Noviherbaspirillum saxi: one gene and its partner. Each later gene encodes a partner of the first gene's protein in a complex. Links are inferred from orthologs where the notes say so. Each region holds a gene or a part of one and is shown in the gene's direction. Other genes may lie near its edges.

The links. The genes of interacting proteins can lie anywhere in the genome.
Region 2: the proteins of dapF (region 1) and D3871_RS03860 are in contact, whole or in part, in a solved structure (PDB 5YGU), measured with the Escherichia coli proteins. The link is inferred for Noviherbaspirillum saxi from one-to-one orthologs.

What each region holds. Positions count from the first base shown.
Region 1 is NZ_QYUO01000001.1:586,527-590,782, reverse strand. The notes cover bases 573-3,432. They hold dapF (diaminopimelate epimerase), read left to right. Parts: upstream 573-1,506; coding sequence 1,507-2,358; downstream 2,359-3,432. Other genes in these bases: xerC (tyrosine recombinase XerC), read left to right, coding at 3,145-3,432; D3871_RS02910 (DUF484 family protein), read left to right, coding at 2,484-3,152; D3871_RS02920 (LpxL/LpxP family acyltransferase), read left to right, coding at 573-1,455; D3871_RS02925 (lysophospholipid acyltransferase family protein), read left to right, coding at 573-574. Also shown: more of D3871_RS02925, read left to right, coding at 1-572; more of D3871_RS02920, read left to right, coding at 571-572; more of xerC, read left to right, coding at 3,433-4,128; D3871_RS02900 (class I SAM-dependent rRNA methyltransferase), read left to right, coding at 4,218-4,256. UniProt on the Escherichia coli protein: Involved in the succinylase branch of the L-lysine biosynthesis and in the biosynthesis of the pentapeptide incorporated in the peptidoglycan moiety. Catalyzes the stereoinversion of LL-2,6-diaminopimelate (L,L-DAP) to meso-diaminopimelate (meso-DAP).
Region 2 is NZ_QYUO01000001.1:789,044-792,715, reverse strand. Bases 1-2,975 are described here. They hold D3871_RS03860 (RNA pyrophosphohydrolase), read left to right. Parts: upstream 1-1,181; coding sequence 1,182-1,769; downstream 1,770-2,975. Other genes in these bases: proB (glutamate 5-kinase), read right to left, coding at 2,464-2,975; D3871_RS03855 (CNP1-like family protein), read left to right, coding at 1,862-2,392; D3871_RS03865 (proline--tRNA ligase), read right to left, coding at 1-982. Outside these bases: more of proB, read right to left, coding at 2,976-3,582. UniProt on the Escherichia coli protein: Master regulator of 5'-end-dependent mRNA decay.

The sequences.
Region 1 (4,256 bases):
TGCCGGACGCGGTGTCGTATTTTTGACACCGCATCTGGGCTGCTTTGAAATCACCGCGCAAATCGTTGGCACCAAGACACCATTGACCGTGCTTTACCGCCCTCCGCACAAGGAAGCGCTGAAACCATTGATCGAAGGCGCACGCGCACGCGGGCAGTTGCGCCTCGCGCCAGCCAACCTGTCGGGCGTACGCATGCTGCTCAAAGCCTTGCGGCAGGGCGAACCGGTCGGCGTGCTGCCGGACCAGGTGCCGCAGCATGGCGAAGGCGTGTGGGCCGAATTCTTTGGCAAACCGGCGTATACGATGACGCTGCCGGTCAAGCTGCATCAACTATCGGGCGCGCCTATCATCCTGACTTATGCCGAACGCCTGCCGCACGGTGCTGGATATGTGATGCGCTTCGTTGCCTTTGACGAAACGCTCGGCGATACCCAGCAACAACAGGCGCGCGCGATCAATGCCGCGATGGAAAAATTGATCGCACAGAGTCCGGCGCAGTATTTCTGGAGCTATAACCGTTACAAGGTTCCTGACGGCGTCACCCCACCCCATTTACAAGAAGGCCACTCATGAGATTGTTGTTAGGCCTGATGTGGCTGCTGCACTGGTTGCCGCTGCCCTTGCTCGGGCGCATCGGCGAAGGGATCGGCTCGCTGCTGTTTGCCCTTGTGCGCTCGCGCCGCAATATCGCACTGACCAATCTGCGGCTGTGCATGCCCCAAGTGTCGGATCAGGCGCGCCGCACTATTGCCAGGAGACATTTCCAGGCGTATGCGCGCAGCGTGCTCGAACGCGGCGTGCTCTGGTGGGCGTCGGAAGCGCGCCTGAAGCGCTTGCTGGTCGTCGAGCCGCGCGTGCCGCTGGACCAGATAGGATCAGGACCGACCATTCTGCTCTGCCCACACTTCGTATGCCTGGATGTGGCCGGCGTAGCCGTCATGCTCGATTCGGCCTTGTGCTCCATCTATACCCGCCAGCAAAACCAGGTGTTCGATCAAGCCTTGCGCAAGGGACGTTCGCGTTTTCGTCCGGTGAAACTGTTCTCCCGCGCTGAAGGCGTCAAACCTATCATTCGTGCAATGCGCGATGGCTTGCCGTTTTTCATGTTGCCGGATATGGATTTCGGCGAAAAGGATGCGGAATTCGTACCTTTCTTTGGCATTCCCGCCGCCACGCTGACGGCGCCGGCGCGTATCGCTGGTGCGACCGGCGCCAAGGTCATTCCCGTGGTGGCGACTTTCCTGCCGAATTACCGTGGCTGGAAAGTCAGCTTTTATCCCGCGTGGGAAGACTATCCGGGGACCGATATGGTGGCGGCCACCCGCCGCATGAATGCATTCATCGAGGAAAGAGTGATGGAAGCGCCATCTGAATACTTCTGGGCGCACAAACGCTTCAAGACCCGGCCGCCCGGTGTGCCGAGTCTCTACGCGGCAAACGCTCCAAACGCATGAACGACGGATGCAAGCGGCAACCGACGCAAGCAGCCAGACTATAATTTCGGCATGAAACTCAAATTCACAAAAATGCACGGCGCCGGCAATGACTTCGTCGTGATCGATGCGGTTAACCAGCAGGTAACATTCACTCCGGAACAGTGGAAAGCGTTGGCCGACCGCCGTTTTGGCGTCGGCGCAGACCAGATGCTGGTGGTGGAAAAGCCGCAATCCGATGGCGTCGATTTTCGTTATCGCATCTACAACGCCGACGGCGGCGAAGTCGAACAATGCGGCAACGGCGCGCGTGCCTTCGTGAGATTCGTGACCGACAAGGGCCTTACCGACAAGCGCGCGATCAAGGTCGAAACCATGTCGGGCGTGATCGAACCCCGGCTGGAAGCGGATGGACGCATTACGGTCGACATGGGCGCGCCCATCCTTGACGCCGTTCGTGTACCGTTCGACGCGAACGGGTTGCAGGCACGGGCTGAGCACGAGGATATGCTGTGGCCGCTGGAAATCAATGGCAAGACCATCTGGATTTCAGCGGTATCGATGGGCAATCCGCATGCGGTTCAAGTCGTGGCGGACGCCGATGCGGCACCGGTTGGCATCGATGGTCCCGTGATTGAAAACCATCCGCGCTTTCCCGCGCGCGTCAATGCCGGCTTCATGCAGGTAGTCGACCGCCACGCCGTCAAGCTGCGCGTGTTCGAACGCGGCGCCGGCGAAACGCTGGCGTGCGGCACCGGCGCCTGCGCCGCGGTCGTCGCCGGAATCCGGCGCGGTTTGCTGGATTCGCCGGTCACGGTCGCGACACGCGGTGGCGAATTATCGATCGCTTGGGATGGCGGTGCAGCGCCGGTGTTGCTCACCGGTCCCGCCGTTACCGTATTTGAAGGCGAAATCGACATCTGAACAAGGATTTGCCCTGTCATCGGCCGACAGGCTCCGGCATCCCTGCGCCCTTGATACAGCGTCCTGCATCGAGGGTTGTCGGTTAAAATCACGCCTTCCACACTGCGACCTAACCGAACTGCGCTATGACTTACGAACTGGACTCCAACGCTGTCGCCGATTTCCTGTCCGACAATCCGCATTTCTTTGAAGAGCACAGCGAACTGCTCTCCCGCGTCAAGCTGACCAGCCCGGTCGCCGGCCGTGCGGTATCGCTGCAGGAACGCCAGATGGAAGTCTTGCGCGAAAAGATCAAGATCCATGAATTGCGGATGGCGGATCTGTTGCGCATTGCGCAGGAAAACGACGCGATCACGCAAAAATTCCTGGAGTGGACCCGTTCGCTGCTGCTGGCGCGTAACGATGTCGACATGCCGCATACCTTGATCAGCGGCCTGCAGACGATTTTCTCGGTACCCCATGCCACGCTGCGCATTTGGGGCGTGGCAGAAGAATTCGCGCATACCTGGTTCGCCGCGCCGGTATCGGAAGATGCAAAAATTTTCTGCAACGGTCTGACCGCGCCTTATTGCGGCCCGAATCAAGACTTTGAAGCTGCCTCCTGGCTGGAAGACGCGGAATCGATACAATCGATCGCGATGCTGCCGCTGCGCATCGGCGCCGCACCGGAAGCATTCGGCTTGCTGGTGCTGGGTTCGTCCGACCCAAGCCGATTCGGCACCGAAATGGCGACCGACTACCTGTCGAAAATTGCCGAAATCGCCAGCGCCGCGATGAATTGCCTGCTTGACTGAGAATACCGTGTCTGCCGAGACCAACCGGGCCCGTATCGCCGGCTACGTCGAGCATCTGGAAAAACAGCGCAAGCTGTCGCCGCGCACCGTTACCGAATACCGGAGCGACTTGCGCGAACTCACCGTCATGGTAGACGCGTTGCCCGGCGCGCCGGCCATGGCGGCGGTCGGTCATTTTCATATTCGCAAGTTCGCATCGCAATTGCACGCGAAAGGCTTGAACCCGCGCTCGATCGCCCGCAAGCTGTCCGCATGGCGCGGCTTTTTCGCATGGCTGGCCGACCAGGAGACCTTGGCGGCGAATCCGGTCGACGGCGTCAAGGCGCCAAAGCGCAGCAAACCGCTGCCCAAGGCGCTGTCGGCCGATGACGCGGTGCGCGTCGTCGCTCAAAGCACACCGGGCAAGGATGCGCAATCGCCTCCCCAGTTATGCAATCGCGCAATGTTCGAGCTGCTGTATTCCAGCGGCTTGCGTGTCTCCGAGCTGACTTCGTTGGACGTGCGCTTCGTGAAGGACGGCGAATACCAATCGGCGGGCTGGATCGACTTTGCCGAAGGCGAAGTCAATGTCACCGGCAAGGGCAGCAAGCAGCGCAAGGTGCCGGTCGGCAGCCATGCATTGCAAGCGCTGCGCGCATGGCTGGCGGTACGCGATAGCCTGGTGCGACTGGACCCGCACCCTTTGTTCCTGTCCGATCGCGGCAAGCGGGTCACGCCTGGGATGGTGCAGACGCGTCTGAAGGCCCATGCGCAGGCATTGGGCATTCCGGCGAACGTGCATCCCCACGTCCTGCGCCATTCCTTCGCATCGCATGTGCTGCAATCCTCGGGGGACCTGCGCGCGGTGCAGGAAATGCTAGGACATGCCTCGATCGCCGCCACGCAGGTATATACCTCGCTGGATTTCCAGCGGCTGGCGCAGGTGTACGATGCCGCTCATCCCCGGGCGAAAAAGAAGGCAGTCTCCGGAGACTGAATCCCGGGTCATCGTTTCAACATTTTCCCGCGGCGACCGCATGCTTTTCACCGACGCCAACGCGGCCGGATAACCCACATTCATTTCATATGCTCACCATCACTCTCAAGCCCGGCAAGGAAAAAAGC
Region 2 (3,672 bases), 200 kb from region 1 along the record:
CGATTTCACCTTCGCTGGCGAAGCGATAGTTGGCGAGGCCGGGCACCTTGCTCGCCTTGACCTCGTTGAGTTCATGATCGCCGCGCAACAGCAGCAGCCAGACTTCCTTGTCGGCGTCTTCCTTCTCCACCGTCAACACGATCGATTTCACGGTGTGCGACAGCGGCAGCTTGAGCAGCTCTGCTACATGTTCGCACTTGGCCTTGCCGGGCGTCGGCGTCTTGACTAGTGCCTGCGACGCGGCAGGACGCGATGCTGACAGCGCAACGGCTTCCGCTGCTTCCATGTTGGCGGCAAAGTCGGATTGCGGGCAGTACACCAGCGCATCTTCACCGATATCGGCAATCACATGAAATTCATGCGAACCGGATCCGCCGATGGCGCCGTTATCCGCGGCTACCGCGCGGAACTGCAGGCCGAAGCGGTCGAAGATGCGGACATAGGCGTCGTACATGATCTTGTAGGATTGCTGCATGCCCGCCACGTCGCGGTCAAAGGAATACGCATCCTTCATGGTGAATTCGCGGCCGCGCATGAGACCGAAGCGCGGACGGCGTTCGTCGCGGAACTTGGTCTGGATATGGTAGAAGTTGACGGGCAGCTGGCGGTAGGACTTGATGTCGGCGCGCACCACATCGGTAATCACTTCTTCCGAGGTCGGTTGTATCGCGTAATCGCGGCCGTGGCGGTCCTTGACCCGCATCAGTTCCGGACCCATCTTGTCCCAGCGGCCGGTTTCCTGCCACAGCTCAGCGGGTTGCACGACCGGCATCAGAAGCTCGACCGCGCCGGCGCGGTTCATTTCTTCGCGCACGATGTTTTCGACCTTGCGAATCACGCGCAAACCCATGGGCATGTAGGTGTAAATACCGGAGCCAAGGCGTTTGATCATCCCGGCGCGCATCATCAATTTATGGCTGATGATTTCCGCGTCCGACGGAGCTTCTTTAAGAGTGGAAATAAAAAATCGTGATGCGCGCATGACGGTGAATTCTTTTTAAAAAGAGAGGGTTATAATCAACTCAATTTTAAAGGATTAGCTGGCTGATGCATCCATTACCGACATATTTGATTCACGCTGTCTTCCGAAAACGGGGGGCGGCTGATGCCTGCGCCAAGCGGCGTTTGCAAAATTTGTAACGATGAGGGTCGTCTAGCCGCAGAAAGTTTTGAGGTGCAACATGCTGGACCGTGAAGGCTTCCGCCCGAACGTCGGCATTATCCTGCTGAACACCCATAACGAGGTGTGGTGGGGAAAAAGGGTGCGCGAACATTCGTGGCAATTTCCACAAGGCGGCATCAAGTTCGGAGAAACACCCGAACAGGCAATGTACCGCGAACTGGAGGAAGAAGTTGGCCTGAAGGCCGAACATGTAAAGATCGTCGGCCGGACACGCGACTGGCTGCGTTATGAAGTGCCTGACCGCTTCATCAAACGGGAAATTCGCGGCCATTACCGCGGACAAAAGCAGATCTGGTTTCTGCTGCGTATGGTCGGCCGCGACTGCGATATCAATCTGAGAGGCACGGACCACCCTGAATTCGACGCATGGCGCTGGCACGATTACTGGGTTCCGCTGGATGTCGTGATCGAATTCAAGCGCGATGTTTACCAAAAAGCATTGCAGGAATTGTCACGATTCCTGGCACGGCCGTCGCACGGACACGGCGGCGGCCAGCGCCATGGCGCCCGCTATCTTCGGCAAAACCACGCCGGCCGCACAGCGGCGGAAGCACAGGTGCCTGCAGTCAAACCAAAACCGGAATAGTCATGGCGCAAGCGATCACGCTTGCACCTGTTATTCCCAAGCCATGCCGCACAATCCGGCATGGCAAACAGAACAGCAGAAAGGATATTGCAATGCCTGCAGGAGTATTCCGTGCGGCCGCGGTGTGCACGCTGGTGCTTGTTGCCGCGTCCGCACATGCGCAGTCACGCTTTGAAGAAGATTTCAACGACGAAGATAAGCCTTGGCAGGAAATTGCCATTCAACTTCCCGCAGCACCCAAAGCCGAAAACCTGTTGCCGTTTTATTCGAGTCCATCGCAGTCGTTCTCGATCGACGCCAGCTCGGTGGCGGTTGGTAGCGATGGCGTGGTTCGTTATACTCTGGTCGCAACCAGTGAAAGCGGAGCGCGCAATGTCAGTTATGAAGGTATTCGCTGTCAGGCGCATGAGCGCAAGCTGTATGCATTCGGCCAGCAGGATGGCTCGTGGACACGCTCGCGCCGCGATCAATGGGAGCGGATTACCGGAAACGTAGTGAACCGTCAGCACGCCATCCTGGCCAAGGATTATTTCTGCGACCAATTGACGGTGGCCGGCAAAGCCGAACAGATGGTCGCAAGGATCCGCGAAAACAAGCCATTATCATCCTTGAACTATCGGTAAGATGCCAAGAAAAGCGCGGCGCTTCTTGTTGTTGGAGAGAGTGTTGCCGGCGGCGTGAGCCGCCGCGGCCTTTACAGCAAGACCATGTTGTCGCGATGGATCAGTTCCGGTTCTTCAACGAAACCGAGAATGGCAAGAATTTCGTTGGATGGGCGCCGCATGATGCGGCGCGCTTCAGAGCTTGAATAATTGCTCATGCCGCGCGCAACCGAACGCCCCGCTTCATCGATACAGGTAATGACATCACCTCGACCGAATTCGCCAGCGACTTCGATCACGCCGATCGGCAGCAATGACTTTCCCTCTGTCGTCAGCTTTTGTACGGCGCCGGCGTCCAGTACGACTCTGCCGGCAGTTTGCAGGTGATCCGCCATCCATTGCTTGCGCGCTGTCAGCTGTGCGGTCTGAGCGCTCAACTGGGTACCGATTGCTTCACCTGCTGCCAGGCGCGTCAATACCTGTTCTTCTCTACCCCAGGCGATTACGGTGTGCGCGCCGGATGTCGCGGCCCGCTTCGCTGCCAGGATTTTTGTCAGCATTCCGCCCCGGCCTATGCCGGTGCCTGCACCTCCGGCCATTGCCTCGAGCGCAGGGTCTCCCGCCTTGGCTTCGTGCACAAATTCGGCCGTCGGGTCCTTGCGCGGATCAGCGGTGTACAAGCCCTTCTGGTCTGTGAGAATGACCAAGGCATCGCCTTCGATCAGATTGGCCACCAGCGCGCCCAGCGTGTCATTGTCACCGAACTTGATTTCGTCGGTGACGACCGTATCGTTTTCATTGATGATCGGGATGACACCGAAGCGCAAAAGCGTAAACAACGTGGAACGCGCGTTCAGATAGCGCTCGCGGTCGGCAAGATCTGCGTGCGTCAGCAGCACCTGGGCCGTACGCAGATTGTGGTGCCGGAAGCTGGTCTCGTAAATCTGGGCCAGCCCCATCTGGCCGACAGCCGCACAGGCCTGCAACTCATGCACGCCGCTCGGCCGTTTGTCAAAGCCGAGACGCTGCATTCCTTCGGCAATCGCCCCCGAGCTGACTAGCACGACTTCCTTACCCAAGGCCCGCAACTGGGCAATCTGTTCGGCCCATCTCGCAATTGCCGCGCTATCCAGTCCCTTGCCATCATTGGTGACCAACGATGAACCGACTTTGATGATCAGGCGTTTGGATTTCTGGATAGCGGAATTCATATAGGTAAAAACGACAGAGACAGCGGACGGATAGGCAGGGTCGACGACGGAGAAAAGGTCGTGATGACCTCATGCTCGTCGCCTGCTGGC